Regions from separate parts of the Pseudomonas parafulva genome, predicted to be linked through region 1. Evidence: predicted binding sites of a transcription regulator. Region 1 holds the regulator's gene; the other holds the start of a gene.
The links. The regulator sigma-54, encoded in region 1, starts transcription at its own class of promoters, with help from an activator protein. The targets are predictions, from matches to a motif close to ANTGGCATNNANNTTGCTNT.
Positions count from the first base shown of each region.

Region 1 (7,847 bases):
GCACTGCCCTATGCCTACGATGCGCTGGAACCGCACATCGACACGCAGACCATGGAAATCCATCACACCAAGCATCACCAGACGTACGTCAATGGCCTCAACGCAGCGGTCGAGAACAGCGAATGGGCCGACTGGCCTGTGGAAAAACTGGTGGCGGCGGTCGAGCAGTTACCTGAAAAGATGCGAGGCGCCGTGATCAACCATGGCGGCGGACATGCCAACCACAGTCTGTTCTGGACGGTGATGTCCCCCCGTGGTGGAGGTGAACCCCAGGGCGAGGCAGCCCGTGCCATCGAGACACAATTGGGTGGCTTCGAGGCATTCAAGGAAGCCTTCACCAAGGCCGCTCTGACCCGCTTCGGCAGTGGCTGGGCCTGGCTCAGCGTTACACCGCAGCAGACCCTTGTGGTCGAGAGCAGCGGCAACCAGGATAGCCCGTTGATGCACGGCCATACGCCGATTCTCGGCCTGGACGTCTGGGAGCACGCGTACTACCTGAAGTATCAGAACCGTCGGCCTGAGTACATTGGCGCTTTCTACAACGTCATCGACTGGGCGCAAGTGAACCGCCGCTACCTCGATGCCATGAAATGAGCCAGGCAGGCATGCGCCCCGAAGTGATGTCCGTCAACAGCGTGCGCTTGTTCAGGCTGGCGCTTGGCACCCTGTTGCTGCTGGCCGGCACCGCGTTGCTGGTGGCGCGCGCACTTGCCTGGCTCGACCTGGACCCACGTATGTTGCGGGCGTTGGAGGGCGGCGCGCTATGCGCATTGGGGACGGCCCTGGGTGCGGTCCCCGTACTGGTAGTTCGCACCATGCCCGTGGCGCTGGCGGACACCCTGTTGGGCTTTGGTGCTGGCGTCATGCTGGCGGCCACGGCCTTCTCGCTGCTGGTGCCTGGGCTGGAGGCCGCTCAGGCAATCGGCTTTGGTGCATGGGGAGCCGGCGCCCTCATCAGCGCGGGCCTGTTGACAGGTGCGCTGTGCCTTTATCTGGTGGACTTGAAACTCTCGGCAGGCTCACCCTCAGGGCTGACCTCTGGCGAACCGGTCATCGCCTCGCGCATGTGGCTGTTCGTTTTCGCCATCATCGCCCACAACATTCCAGAGGGCATGGCCATAGGCGTATCAGCGGGCGGGGGCATGGCAGACGCTGATAGCCTGGCAATGGGCATCGCCTTGCAGGATGTACCGGAGGGGCTGGTCATTGCGCTGGTACTTGCCGGCGCAGGCATGTCACGCTTCAAGGCCTTTCTCATCGGCGCCGCCTCCGGTCTGGTGGAGCCAGTGGCGGCCGTTATCTGCGCCTGGCTTGTGAATGTGGCGCAACTGCTCTTGCCGCTGGGCCTCGCCTGCGCTGCAGGTGCGATGCTGCTGGTCGTGACCCAGGAAATCATCCCCGAATCACGCAGCCACGGTAATCACCGCCTGGCCAGCCTGGGGCTGTGCATCGGTTTCTGCTTGATGATGGTGATGGATACTGCGCTGTCCTGAAGCGCCCGTGAGACTGCGGGCGCAAGGAGGAGGGTGGCGCACTTGGCGACGGTCGATGGAAACGCGTGCTGGCCGTGCTGAGGGTTCACTCCCCCTCGTCGAAGTAGTTGTTGATCAACTCGACCAGTGCCTCCATGGCTTCACTGTCCTGCTCGCCTTCGGTATGCAGGTAGACCTGAGTGCCTTTGCCCGCCGCCAGCATCATGACCCCCATGATGCTCTTGCCATCGACCAGCTTGTCCGGTGCACGACCCACCTTGACCTGGCAGGGAAAGCGACCGGCCACCCCGACGAATTTGGCTGCCGCCCGGGCATGCAGACCCAGTTTGTTGATGATGGTGATTTCGCGGGCGGGCATGAGCTGGCGGATCCTTGGGCTAGAGGTCGCGGTGGCGAACCTGGACGTTTTTCAAAGATTGCTGGAGCAACTGGCCCAGCCGTTCGGTGAGGTACACCGAGCGATGATGGCCGCCAGTGCATCCGATGGCGATGGTGACATAGGCACGGTTGCTGGCGGCGAACCGTGGCAGCCACTTGAGCAGGTAGCTGGAAATGTCGGTGAACATCTCTTCGACGTCCGGCTGGGCGGCGAGGTAATCAATCACGGGCTGTTCAAGGCCGGAGTGCCCGCGCAGCTCTGGCTTCCAGTAGGGGTTGGGCAGGCAACGCACGTCGAACACCAGGTCGGCATCGACCGGCATACCCCGCTTGAAGCCGAATGACTCCACTAGAAAAGCCGTACCCGGCTCTGGCTTGTCCAACAGGCGTAGCTTGATCGAGTCGCGCAACTGATAGAGATTCAGGCGGGTGGTATCGATCTTGAGGTCGGCCAGATCGGCGATCGGCCCCAGCAAATCCCGTTCGACGCGGATCGCCTCGGCCAGTGAGCGATCAGCATTGGTCAACGGGTGGCGCCGGCGGGTTTCGGAGAAGCGCTTGAGCAACGTGTCTTCGTCGGCATCGAGGTACAGCACGTCGCACTGGATGTGACGGGCACGCGCTTGTTCAAGCAGTTCGGGAAAACGCGACAAATGGCTCGGCAGGTTACGCGCGTCAATCGATACGGCAACCTTGGGCTGCGGCAACTCGGTGTTGAGCAACGCGCTTTCCGCCAACTGCGGCAGCAACCCGGCGGGCAGGTTGTCGATGCAGTAGAATCCGTTGTCTTCAAGGACATCGAGGGCCGTGCTCTTACCGGAGCCGGACCGGCCACTGACGATGATCAAGCGCATGTTCAATGCTCGTTCTGCACGTCCAGGACGACCTGGAACAAGGCCTCGCTGCTCTGGGCTGCACGCAAGCGATCACGAACGTCCTTGCGATCGAGCATGCTGGCTATCTGGCGCAGCAGTTCAAGATGGGCGTCGGTGGCCGCAACCGGAACCAGCAGAACGAAAAGCAGGTCCACGGGCGCGCCATCGATCGCGTCATAATCAATAGGCGCGTCGAGGTGCAGAAGGGCGCTGACCGGTGAGGAGCACCCTTCAAGGCGGCAATGGGGAATGGCGATGCCATTACCGAAACCGGTAGAGCCCAACTTTTCGCGGGCCACCAGTTTTTCGAAGACGTCTTGCATTTCAAGTTCAGGCACTTGATCGGCAATCAGGGTGGCGACCTTTTCAAGGGCGCGCTTCTTGCTGCCGCCCGGCACGTTCACGAGGGAACGGCCGGGGGTCAGGATGGTTTCAAGTCGGATCATGGATGAGGGGGATCAGCGGGCTGCTGCACCTTGCAGCAGGCTTTGCTGTTTTTCCTTGTGTTTTTTCAGTTGGCGGTCGAGCTTGTCGGCCAAGGCGTCGATCGCTGCATACATGTCTTCGTGTTCGGCGTTGGCTACCACTTCACCGCCAGGAATCTGCAAGGTCGCTTCGACCTTCTGCTGCAGCTTCTCGACTTTCATGATGACCTGCACGTTAGTGATCTTGTCGAAGTGACTCTCCACGCGGGCGAGCTTTTCGAGCACGTAATCGCGCATTGGCTGGGTGACTTCTACATGCTGTCCACTGATATTGACTTGCATACAGCTTCTCCTTTTGTTGCCCGTGCATCAAAGAGGCAGGTGTTGCACCTGCCACACAAACGCGGTGGCACATCTCAGGGGCTACATCAATCGCTTGCGCTCGCTCGAGGGTGCGATACCCAGGGACTCGCGGTACTTGGCGACGGTGCGACGGGCGACCTGGATGCCTTGTGCCTCCAGTAAACCAGCGATCTTGCTGTCACTCAATGGCTTTTTCTGATTTTCCGCCGCAACCAGTTTCTTGATGATCGCGCGGATCGCCGTGGACGAGCATTCACCGCCCTCGGAGGTGCTGACGTGGCTCGAGAAAAAGTATTTCAGCTCGTAGATGCCACGCGGCGTGTGCATGTACTTCTGGGTGGTGACCCGGGAAATGGTCGATTCGTGCATGCCCACGGCTTCTGCGATGTCATGCAGCACCAGCGGCTTCATCGCCTCGTCGCCGTGGTCCAGGAAGCCGCGCTGGTGCTCGACGATCTGCGTAGCCACCTTCATCAAGGTTTCGTTACGACTTTGCAGGCTCTTGATGAACCAGCGGGCTTCCTGCAGCTGGTTGCGCATGAAGGTGTTGTCGGCACTGGTGTCGGCGCGGCGCACGAACCCGGCGTATTGCGCGTTCACGCGCAGACGTGGCACCGCCTCCTGGTTCAGTTCCACCAGCCATCGCTCGCTGTCCTTGCGCACGATCACATCCGGCACCACGTACTCGGGCTCGCTGGACTCGATTTGCGACCCTGGGCGAGGGTTAAGGCTCTGCACCAGTTCGATGACCTGGCGCAGCTCGTCTTCCTTGAGTTTCATGCGGCGCATGAGCTGGCTGTAGTCGCGGCTTCCCAGCAGATCGATGAAGTCGCTGACCAGGCGCATGGCCTCGGTCATCCACGGGGTGCTGGCCGGCAGCTGGCGCAGTTGTAGCAACAGGCATTCGCCCAGCGTACGGGCGCCCACACCGGCAGGTTCGAATTGCTGGATGCGGTGCAGCACTGCCTCGACTTCGTCCAGCTCGATGTCGAGCTCGGGGTCAAACCCTGCACAAATCTCGTCCAGGCTGTCTTCCAGGTAGCCCTGGTTGTTGATGCTGTCGATCAAGGTGACTGCAATGAGGCGGTCGGTGTCGGACATCGGGGCAAGGTTCAACTGCCACAGCAGGTGGCTTTGCAAGCTCTCCCCAGCCGAAGTGCGGGTAGTGAAATCCCACTCGTCGTCGTCATTGCTCGGCAGGCTGCTGGCGCTTGTCTGGTAGATGTCTTCCCAGGCGGTGTCGACGGGAAGCTCGTTGGGAATGCGTTCGTTCCACTCGCCGTCCTCGAGGTTCTCGGCGCTGGCAGTGGTTTCCTGGAAGCTGTTGTCCTGAACGTCGCTGGTGGGTTTGTTCTCGGCGTTATCCGCCATGGGGTCGGTGTTGTCGAAGTCGTCGCCGTCTTCCTGGCGCTCGAGCATCGGATTGGACTCCAGGGCTTCCTGGATTTCCTGCTGAAGGTCCAGGGTGGAAAGCTGGAGCAGGCGGATGGCCTGTTGCAACTGCGGTGTCATCGTCAGTTGCTGGCCCATTTTTAGGACGAGCGATGGTTTCATGGCAGATGCTTTGTACCTTGTTCGCCGGCGCACATGCGCCTTCCACTACACGAGGGCGCCGGGGCGCCATTTCAAGCAAGATTTATGCCTTAAATTGTAGCGTTTGCCTAGAGCACTGTAACAACTTGGCCCAACTTGTGGGCGTCTTTGTCCGTGCCCAAGGCGCGCGTCTTGATCAAAGCCTGAACTCGTGCCCCAGGTAAACTTCTTTCACCAGGTCATTGGCCAGGATGGTCTGGGCATCGCCCTCGGCGATCAGGCGACCGTCGTTGACGATGTAGGCCGTTTCACAGATATCGAGCGTTTCACGCACGTTGTGGTCCGTGATCAGCACACCGATGCCCTTGGCCTTGAGGTGATGAATGATCTGCTTGATATCGCCGACCGAAATCGGGTCTACGCCTGCGAAGGGCTCGTCGAGCAGAATGAATTTTGGCGCGGTTGCCAATGCCCGCGCAATCTCGACCCGTCGGCGCTCACCACCGGACAGGCTCATGCCCAGGTTGTCGCGAATGTGGGTGATGTGGAATTCCTGGAGCAGACTTTCGAGCGCCTGGCGCTGGCCCTCGCGGTCGAGGTCCTTGCGGGTTTCCAGGATCGCCTTGATGTTGTCGGCCACAGTCAGCTTGCGGAAGATCGACGCTTCCTGCGGAAGATAGCCGATACCGGCCTGGGCGCGACCGTGCATGGGCTGGTGGCTGACATCGAGGCTGTCGATCAGCACGCGACCCTGATCGGCCTGAACCAGGCCGACGATCATGTAGAAGCACGTGGTCTTGCCGGCGCCGTTGGGGCCGAGCAGGCCGACGATCTGACCGCTGTCGATCGACAGGCTGACGTCTCGCACGACCTGGCGGCCCTTGTAGCTCTTGGCCAGGTGCTGGGCTTTGAGGGTTGCCATTTACTCGGCCTTCTTCTTGGGCTGGATCACCATGTCGATGCGCTGACGCGGCGTGGTTACGTTGCCACCCCGACCGGCAGTGGCCACTTGTGTCTGGGTGTTGTAGACGATTTTCTCGCCTTCGGTGGTGTTGCCTTCGTTCTCCACCTTGGCTCGGTCGGTAAGTACCACCAGGTCTCTCTGGGCCTGGTACTGGATGGTAACGCCCCAGCCTTTCATCTTGTCCGCCTTGGACGCGCTTTGTTGCTGCTCGAAGTAGGCCAGGTTGCCCACCGAAGTAACCACGTCGATATCGCCACCGTTCGTGCGAGTGATGGTCACGGTGTTGCCTTTGATCATCATCGAGCCCTGGGTGATGATCACGTCACCGGTGTAGGTGGCCACGCCTTTCTTGTCGTCCAGGTGCGCATTGTCGGCCTGGATGCGAATCGGCTGGTCACGGTCGTTCGGCAGGGCGAGGGCGCTCGCGCTTCCCAGTGCTGCGCTCAGGCTGAGCAAAAGGGGGAGGGTTTTAACGAGCCTCATACTGTCCTCTTACGTTAGAGAGCAGGTCCATCCTGCCTTCTTTCAGGTACGCTTTCATTCCTTTGCCCGTGGTCGTCCCACCGGCGCCGTCGATTCTAACGGCTTGCTCGGTCTGCGCATATTGCTTCTGCGGGAACACGGTCATGCGCGAGCTGGTGATGATGGTCTCACGCTTCTGTTCGTCAGTGCGGGCAACGCGCACATTGTCGATCAACTCGACCTCGCTGCCATCGGGGTTGACCTCGGCGCGGGTGCTTTGTACATGCCACGGGAACGCCGTGCCGCGGTACAGGTGCAAGTCCGGCGTGGTCAACATCGTGACCTCGCTGGCCTTGAGATGTTCGACTTTGTCGGCGGTCATTTCGTACTGGAGCCTGCCATCGGGCAGAAACTGGACGCTGTGGGCGTTGATGGCGTAGTAGTCGATGGCGCTTTCGTCGACCTGGGCGACTGGCTTCTCCAGGAAACTCTCCGGGCTGACGTTCCAGTAGCCGACGGCCACCAGCAGGGCCGCAATGACCCCGAGCAGCACGATGTTTCTGGCTTTCTTGCTGAACATGGGCAACCTTAAAGGTAGTTGGCGTTGGCAGCATCCAGGGTGCCCTGGGCCTGCATGATGAGTTCGCAGAATTCGCGCGCGGCACCTTCGCCACCGCGGGCCTGGGTCACGCCATGAGCGTGTTCGCGCACGAACGGCGCCGCATTGGCCACGGCCATGCCCAGTGCCACGCGACGAATGACCGGCAAGTCCGGCAGGTCGTCGCCAAGATAGGCCACCTGATCATAGCTCAGGCCCAGCTCGGCGAGCAGGCCGTCGAGCACCACGAGTTTGTCCTCGCGCCCCTGATACAGATGCGCGATACCCAGGTTCTTCGCCCTGCGCTCGACGACCGGTGTCTTGCGTCCGCTGATGATCGCGGTGGTGACGCCTGATGCCATCAGCATCTTGATGCCATGCCCGTCGAGGGTATTGAAGGTCTTGAACTCGCTGCCGTCCTCAAGAAAATAGAGGCGCCCGTCGGTGAGCACGCCATCGACGTCGAAGACCGCCAGTTTGACGGTCTTGGCGCGTTGTATCAGATCCTGATTCATCGTGGAGCTCCTCACAGTACGCCAGCGCGCAGCAGATCGTGCATGTTCAGGGCGCCGGTGGGGCGGTCGTGGGCGTCCACCACCACCAATGCGCCAATCTTGTTGTCTTCCATGATTTTCAGTGCCTCGGCAGCCAGCATTTCAGCCCGCGCAGTCTTGCCGTGTACCGTCATCACCTCCTCGATCAAGGCGGTGCGCACATCGATGTTGCGGTCCAGGCTGCGGCGCAGGTCGCCGTCGG
Region 1 covers NZ_CP019952.1:3,698,036-3,705,882, reverse strand. The annotation lists gene B2J77_RS16660 (superoxide dismutase) at 1-594, shown strand, start outside; gene B2J77_RS16655 (ZIP family metal transporter) at 606-1,493, shown strand; gene B2J77_RS16650 (HPr family phosphocarrier protein) at 1,579-1,851, opposite strand; gene rapZ (RNase adapter RapZ) at 1,871-2,725, opposite strand; gene ptsN (PTS IIA-like nitrogen regulatory protein PtsN) at 2,728-3,192, opposite strand; gene hpf (ribosome hibernation-promoting factor, HPF/YfiA family) at 3,205-3,513, opposite strand; gene B2J77_RS16630 (RNA polymerase factor sigma-54) at 3,595-5,088, opposite strand; gene lptB (LPS export ABC transporter ATP-binding protein) at 5,264-5,989, opposite strand; gene lptA (lipopolysaccharide transport periplasmic protein LptA) at 5,990-6,514, opposite strand; gene lptC (LPS export ABC transporter periplasmic protein LptC) at 6,501-7,073, opposite strand; gene B2J77_RS16610 (KdsC family phosphatase) at 7,082-7,606, opposite strand; gene B2J77_RS16605 (KpsF/GutQ family sugar-phosphate isomerase) at 7,618-7,847, opposite strand, start outside.

Region 2 (7,847 bases), 1.3 Mb from region 1:
ACCTCCTGCATTGCCGGTGCTTCACCGATGATTTCAGGCGTGCGCGCCAGGTTTTGCGGCACCTCCAACCCTTGCTGCTCCTGGGCGTGCTGGTTGGCACGCTTGACTAGGGCAACCGCTTCATCCACATCGAAAGGTTTGGGCAAATACTCGAAAGCGCCGCCCTGGTATGACGCCACTGCGCTATCCAGGTCCGAGTGTGCGGTCATGATGATGACCGGCAGGCGAGGGTGTTGGTCGCGTATCTGCGCCAGAAGCTCCAGGCCACTGGAGCCAGGCATGCGGATGTCGGAAATGATCACGTCTGGCTGCTGACGGGCCAGGCGACCCATGACACCCTCGGCGCTGTCGAAGCTCTGGGTGGTCATCCCTTCCTGTTGCAGGGCTTTTTCAAGGACCCAGCGAATGGAGCGATCATCGTCGACGATCCATACGGTTTCACTTCGGCTCATGAGGCGGTGGCTCCTTGTTCCAGGGGCAGATAGATTGAGAAGGCGGTGTGGCCTGCGTGGCTTTCACACTCGATCAGCCCCTGGTGCTGGCTGATGATGTTTTGGGTAATGGCCAGGCCCAGGCCGGTACCGTCCGGGCGACCACTGACCATGGGGTAGAAGAGGGTGTCCTGCAGCTCGGCAGGGATGCCAGGGCCGTTGTCGATGATCTCGACGCGTGCCACCAGGCGATGGCGCACGTGGCCGATGGTGAACTGGCGCAGTGCCCGGCTGCGCAAGGTGATGCGGCCCAGGCGCAGCTCATTTTGCGAGCTGATGGCCTGCATGGCGTTGCGCACGATGTTGAGCACCGCCTGGATCATCTGTTCGCGGTCGATCAGCACGTCCGGAAGGCTGGGGTCATAGTCGCGCGCCAGGGTGATGCAGCCCTGGCTTTCGGCCTCCACCAAGCTGCATACCCGCTCCAGCACCTCGTGGATATTGGTCATGGCCAGCGACGGCAGCTTGTTCGAGCCCAGCATGCGATCGACCAGGTTTCGCAGGCGGTCAGCTTCCTCGATGATCACGTTGGTGTAATCGCGCAAGCTCTCTTCGGGCAACTGACGCGCCAGCAATTGTGCTGCACCGCGAATACCGCCCAGCGGGTTCTTGATCTCATGGGCCAAGCCGCGCACCAGCATCTTGGTGGTCTCTTGCTTGCTCAGCTGGGCTTCTTCCTTGGTGATGCGCAGCAGGCGATCGCGCGGGTGGACCTCCAGCAAGAGCAAGGTCTGGCCCAGGTGCAGGATTGGTGTGACGGCATAGTCCACCGTGATGGTCTGCCCCGTCAGCGAGGTCAACTGGGCTTCACGCTTGGTGAAGGGGTGCGCCTGCTCCACGGCCTGACGCAGCGAACTCAACGCTTCGGTGGACTCGGTGAACAGTTCGCTGATGAACTGCCCGTGACTGCGCTGGCCACTGACGGCTAGCAGCATTTCGGCGGCCGGGTTCATGTACTCCAGCCGCAGCTCGGCATTGAGCAGCAGCGTGGCCGTGGTCAGGTTGTCCAAAAGCAGACGGTGTTGTGCATCGCTGATGGTCATGGTGCGGCGTCGACCTCTTTCGGTGCTTGCTGGCAAAGGAGGCGCGCGATGCGCGACACATCCAGTGGTGGCTGTTGGTCTGGAAATGCAAGAAACAAACCAAGGCGCCGAAAAGAGGCAGATTCGACAGAATCCTGTGAGTTTTCGCCCAGATTCGCACCAGAAGACACTGCATTAACGTTTCAGGTGCCTCATTATGGCTTGAATCGCAGTGCGGCCATGGAATTGCTGCACCATTTTGGAGCATAGGGTGTTTAAGACGGATCGCAAAGCTGGCCAGTTGCCCTGATCATGCCCTGCTTCATCAGCGGTGCACTTGGCCGGCTCGCAATAGCGGTGGCCACGCTTCGTGCGCAGGCCTGACCGTCCTGACGCCTGAATGCCGCGAGCTGTTTAAGCAACTGACCTTCTAGCCTGTCCAGCTTCGGGCGAATGACGGTCTGCAGGTCCGCCCGAAGGTTGTCCGGCGCCCGCCCTTCCAGGCGCCATTGGTGAAGCAGGGTGTACTGCACGAGCTTGTTGGCTTCTATCTGGTCGGCAAAAAAGGCTTCGGCATCGTGCGGGGCCAGGCCCAGCCCGGGCGCGGCCACCTGCACGCGCGCCAAGACTGCTTGCTCGCGGTCAGTGGCTTGCACGGGTTGCTCTTTGTCCCATTTGTGCAGGGCAACGGCCTGTGCAATGGCCAGGCGCTGCTCAATGGTATCTAGCAACGGCTCAAGAGCAGGGTGCCGCGGTGAAGCGGCGCTGCAGCCGCTCAAGCTGAACGCGGTGAGCAGGCAAAGCAGTCGATTGCGCATGGGGTGCCTCCTTAGGATGGAGGCTTGATTTTGAGAGGGAAGGGCAACGGATCGAGGTAGGCAACTTCCGAAATGCTTGAAGTCCAAAACGCAAACGGCCTCCCAAGGGAGGCCGTTTCGATCATGTCATCGGCGCCAGGCGCCGATCAGATCAGCAGCTGTAGTACAGCTCGTATTCAAGCGGGTGAACGAAGGTGCGGACCTTGATTTCTTCTTCGCTCTTGAGCTCGATGAACGCGTCGATGAAGTCGTCGGAGAAGACGCCGCCCTTGGTCAGGAACGCACGACCTTTGTCCAGCTCTTCCAGCGCTTCTTTCAAGCTGCCGCACACCTGCGGGATGTCCTTGGCTTCTTCAGGCGGCAGGTCATACAGGTTTTTGTCGGCTGCATCGCCTGGGTGGATCTTGTTCTGGATGCCGTCCAGGCCAGCCATCAGCAAGGCCGCGAAGGCCAGGTACGGGTTGGCCGATGGGTCCGGGAAGCGCGCTTCGATACGGCGGGCTTTCGGGCTGCCAACATAGGGAATACGGATCGAAGCCGAACGGTTGCGCGCCGAGTAGGCCAGCATTACCGGTGCTTCGAAACCTGGGACCAGACGCTTGTACGAGTTGGTCGACGGGTTGGTGAAGCCGTTCAGGGCCTTACCGTGCTTGATGATGCCGCCGATGAAGTACAGGGCGGTGTCAGACAGGCCGGCATAGCCTTCACCTGCGAAGGTGTTCTTGCCGTCTTTCCAGATCGACATGTGCACGTGCATGCCCGAGCCGTTGTCGCCGTACAGCGGCTTTGGCATGAAGGTCGCGGTGCGGCCGTAGGCGTCGGCAACATTGTGCACGACATACTTAAGAGCCTGGACTTCGTCGGCCTTCTTCACCAGGGTGTTGAACTTGACGCCGATTTCGTTCTGGCCGGCAGTGGCCACTTCGTGGTGGTGCACTTCGACCAGTTGGCCCATTTCTTCCAGTGCGTTGCACATGGCAGTACGGATTTCGTGGTCGTGGTCGAAGGGTGGCACGGGGAAGTAGCCACCTTTGACGCCTGGACGGTGGCCTTTGTTGCCGCCTTCGATATCGGCACCGGTCATCCACGAGCCTTGCTCGGAGAAGATCTTGAACATCGAGCCGGAGATGTCCGACTGGAACTTCACTTCTTCGAAGATGAAGAATTCAGGCTCTGGGCCGGCGAACACGGTATCACCGATGCCAGTGCTCTTGAGGTATTCCTCTGCGCGCTTGGCGATCGCACGTGGGTCGCGGTCGTAGCCCTGCATGCTCGACGGGTCGACGATGTCACAGGTGATGATCAGCGTCGGCTCTTCGGTGAACGGATCCAAAACGGCAGTTTCGTCCACCGGCATCAGGATCATGTCGGAGGCTTCGATGCCTTTCCAGCCAGCGATGGAGGAGCCGTCGAACATCTTGCCGACTTCGAAGAAGTCTTCGTCCAACGCATCACGCGCCGGCATGGTCACGTGGTGCTGAGTACCTTTGGTGTCCGTGAAACGCAGATCAATCCACTTGACGTCATGATCTTTGATGAGCTGAACCGACTTCGACATGTTGTCCTCCGGATGGTCTAGGGCACGGTTGGCCGCCGCCCTGGAAAAAGGGTGTTGCCGGGCGCGGATAGTCGGCCAAGCTTACCTGCCTCACAAGGGAGCAAATTGCATGCCAGTGCTCGAAAATGGCGAGGTCTGGACAGAAGGAGGCGTTTACGGGCATCTGGCTGGGGCTGCAGATGAAAAAGTGCACCCTTACGATGCGATTTTTTTGAGTTTCGCACCAATAGGGTGCGTCGGATTGGATGGCTGTGAGCTGGCCATGTTCCAGGTATGGGTTCAACCAGATGCTATGCGCCGTCTACCCCTACCATGCAGATACCTCCTCAAGCCCCAAAGCGCGGTGTCTGAAGGTGGTCTCCTGCATTTTTCTGCAAGCTTCTGCTCAAAAGTTGGTCAAATCCTGAGCAATTTCCGATATAATTCGCGCCCCTCATTTTCGGCAGGCCCTGCGCGCGCTGTAAACCAATGAAACTTATCGTCAAAGTCTTCCCAGAGATCACCATCAAGAGCCGGCCGGTGCGCAAGCGCTTCATCCGTCAGCTCGCCAAGAACATCCGCAACGTGCTCAAGGATCTGGATCCTGAGCTCGTGGTCGATGGTGTCTGGGACAACCTCGAAGTGATCACCCGCATCGAGGACGACAAGGTTCAGCGCGAGATCGTCGAGCGCCTGACCTGTACACCGGGTATCACCCACTTCCTGCAGGTCGAGGAGTACCCCCTGGGTGACTTCGACGACATCGTTGCCAAGTGCAAGCAGCACTTCGGTCACCTGCTGGCCGGCAAGCACTTTGCGGTGCGTTGCAAGCGCGGTGGGCACCATGACTTCACGTCGATGGACGTTGATCGCTACGTTGGCAGCCAGTTGCGTCAGCAGTGCGGTGCGGCCGGTATCACGTTGAAGAACCCGGATGTGCTGGTACGCATCGAAATTCGCAACCAGCGCCTGTTCGTGATCCACAACCAGCACCAGGGGATCGGCGGTTACCCGCTTGGCGCCCTGGAGCAGACCTTGGTCCTGATGTCCGGCGGCTTCGACTCTACCGTGGCCGCCTACCAGATGATGCGTCGCGGCCTGATGACGCACTTCTGCTTCTTCAACCTCGGCGGACGTGCCCACGAACTGGGCGTGATGGAAGTGGCACATTTCCTTTGGAAGAAGTACGGCAGCAGCCAGCGCGTACTGTTCATCAGCGTGCCCTTCGAGGAAGTGGTCGGCGAGATCCTCAACAAGGTCGACAACAGCTACATGGGCGTCACCCTCAAACGCATGATGCTGCGCGCCGCAACGCGCATGGCCGAGCGACTCGAGATCAACGCACTGGTGACCGGCGAAGCCATATCCCAAGTGTCCAGCCAGACCCTGCCGAACCTGTCGATCATCGACTCGGCCACCGACATGCTGGTGCTGCGCCCTCTGCTGGCGACCCACAAGCAGGACATCATCGACCAGGCCAACGCCATCGGGACCGCCGATTTCGCCAAGCACATGCCTGAGTACTGCGGCGTGATTTCGGTGAACCCGACCACCCATGCCAAGCGTCACCGCATGGAGCACGAAGAAAAGCAGTTCGAGATGCAGGTGCTCGAGCGCGCCATTGAGCGCGCCAAGTTCATCTCCATCGACCATGTGATCGATGAGCTGGGCAAGGGCATCGAGATCGAAGAAGTGGCCGAGGCATTGCCGGGCCAGATCGTCATCGATATCCGCCACCCCGACGCCCAGGAGGACGAGCCTCTGGCGATCAACGGTATCGAAGTCCAGGCGCTCCCGTTCTATGCCATCAACAGCAAGTTCAAGCACCTGGACCCCACGCGCCAGTACTTGCTGTATTGCGACAAAGGTGTGATGAGCCGTCTGCACGCACACCACCTGCTCAGTGAGGGACATGCCAATGTGCGTGTTTATCGTCCGGCATAAGACGCCAGGGCTGTATGGCGGCAGCATCCGCCATCGCCCTCCCGACCTACGGGCCCGCTGAGCCTCAAACGTACTTATTCGCCGCCTACACTGGCGGCAACCGAATCCTCTGATCGAGATACAGTTGTGATCGAAAATCTGCGTAACATCGCCATCATCGCCCACGTTGACCATGGTAAAACCACCCTGGTCGACAAACTCCTGCGCCAGTCGGGCACGCTCGAGCGTAACGAGCTCAACGACGAGCGCGTGATGGACTCCAACGACCAGGAAAAAGAGCGCGGCATTACCATTCTGGCGAAGAACACCGCCATCAACTGGAACGGCTACCACATCAACATCGTCGACACCCCCGGCCACGCCGACTTCGGTGGCGAGGTTGAGCGTGTGATGTCGATGGTCGACTCCGTGCTGCTGCTGGTCGATGCCCAGGACGGCCCGATGCCACAGACCCGCTTCGTGACCAAGAAGGCGTTCGAAGCTGGCCTCAAGCCAATCGTGGTCATCAACAAGGTCGACCGTCCGGGCGCGCGTCCTGACTGGGTTCTGGACCAGATCTTCGATCTGTTCGACAATCTGGGCGCCACCGATGAGCAGCTGGACTTCAAAGTCGTCTACGCCTCGGCCCTGAACGGCATCGCCGGCCTGGACCACACCGATATGGCCGAAGACATGACCCCGCTGTATCAGTCGATCATCGACAACGTACCTGCGCCTTCGGTTGACCGTGACGGCCCGTTCCAGATGCAAATCTCGGCACTGGACTATAACAGCTTCCTCGGCGTGATCGGCGTTGGCCGCATCGCCCGTGGTCGCGTCAAGCCCAACACCCCGGTTGTCGCCATCGACACCAACGGCAAGAAGCGTAACGGTCGTATCCTGAAGCTGATGGGCCACCACGGTCTGCACCGCGTCGACGTTGAAGAAGCCCAGGCTGGCGACATCGTCTGCATCAGCGGTTTCGACGAGCTGTTCATCTCCGACACCCTGTGTGACCCAACCGCGGTCGAGGCGATGAAGCCACTGACCGTTGACGAGCCAACCGTATCCATGACCTTCCAGGTCAACGATTCGCCGTTCTGCGGCAAGGAAGGCAAGTTCGTCACCAGCCGGAACATCAAGGACCGTCTGGACAAGGAACTGCTGTACAACGTGGCCCTGCGCGTTCAGGAAACCGATTCCCCTGACAAGTTCAAGGTATCGGGCCGTGGCGAGCTGCACCTGTCGGTACTGATCGAAACCATGCGTCGCGAAGGCTTCGAGATGGCTGTGGGCCGTCCGGAAGTGATCATTCGTGAAGTCGACGGCGTCAAGCAAGAGCCGTTCGAAAACGTCACCATCGACATCCCTGAAGAATCCCAGGGCAAGGTCATGGAAGAGATGGGCCTGCGTAAGGGCGACCTGACCAACATGGTTCCGGATGGCAAAGGCCGTGTGCGCCTTGAGTACAACATCCCGGCCCGTGGCCTGATCGGTTTCCGTAACCAGTTCCTGACCCTGACCAACGGTGCAGGCATCCTGACCTCGATCTTCGATCGCTACGACACCATGAAGTCGGGCCAGATGTCCGGCCGTCTGAACGGTGTCCTGGTATCGGTCGAGACCGGCAAGGCCCTGACCTACTCCCTGGAAACCCTGCAGGCGCGCGGCAAGCTGTTCGTCGAGCACGGTCAGGAAATCTACGGTGGTCAGATCATCGGCCTGAACAGCCGCGACAACGACCTGGGCGTGAACCCGACCAAAGGCAAGAAGCTCGACAACATGCGTGCTTCGGGCAAGGACGAAGTCATCGCCCTGGTTCCGCCAGTTCGCCACACCCTGGAACAGGCCCTGGAATTCATCCAGGACGACGAGCTGTGCGAAGTCACGCCTAAGTCGATCCGTCTGCGCAAGAAGATCCTGGACGAAGGCGAGCGTACCCGCGCGGCCAAGAAAGCCAAGAACTGAGTTAGCTCAGGCTCAATGAAAACGCCCCCGGTCGAAAGGCCGGGGGCGTTTTTTTATGTCCAATTCTGAGTCAATGCAAAAATAGGTG
Region 2 covers NZ_CP019952.1:352,860-360,706, forward strand. The annotation lists gene ntrC (nitrogen regulation protein NR(I)) at 1-452, opposite strand, end outside; gene glnL (nitrogen regulation protein NR(II)) at 449-1,534, opposite strand; gene B2J77_RS01540 (chorismate mutase) at 1,789-2,331, opposite strand; gene glnA (type I glutamate--ammonia ligase) at 2,483-3,889, opposite strand; gene thiI (tRNA uracil 4-sulfurtransferase ThiI) at 4,358-5,812, shown strand; gene typA (translational GTPase TypA) at 5,939-7,759, shown strand.
Region 2: the regulator sigma-54 is predicted to act here: its motif matches at 3,987-4,006, upstream of glnA (type I glutamate--ammonia ligase).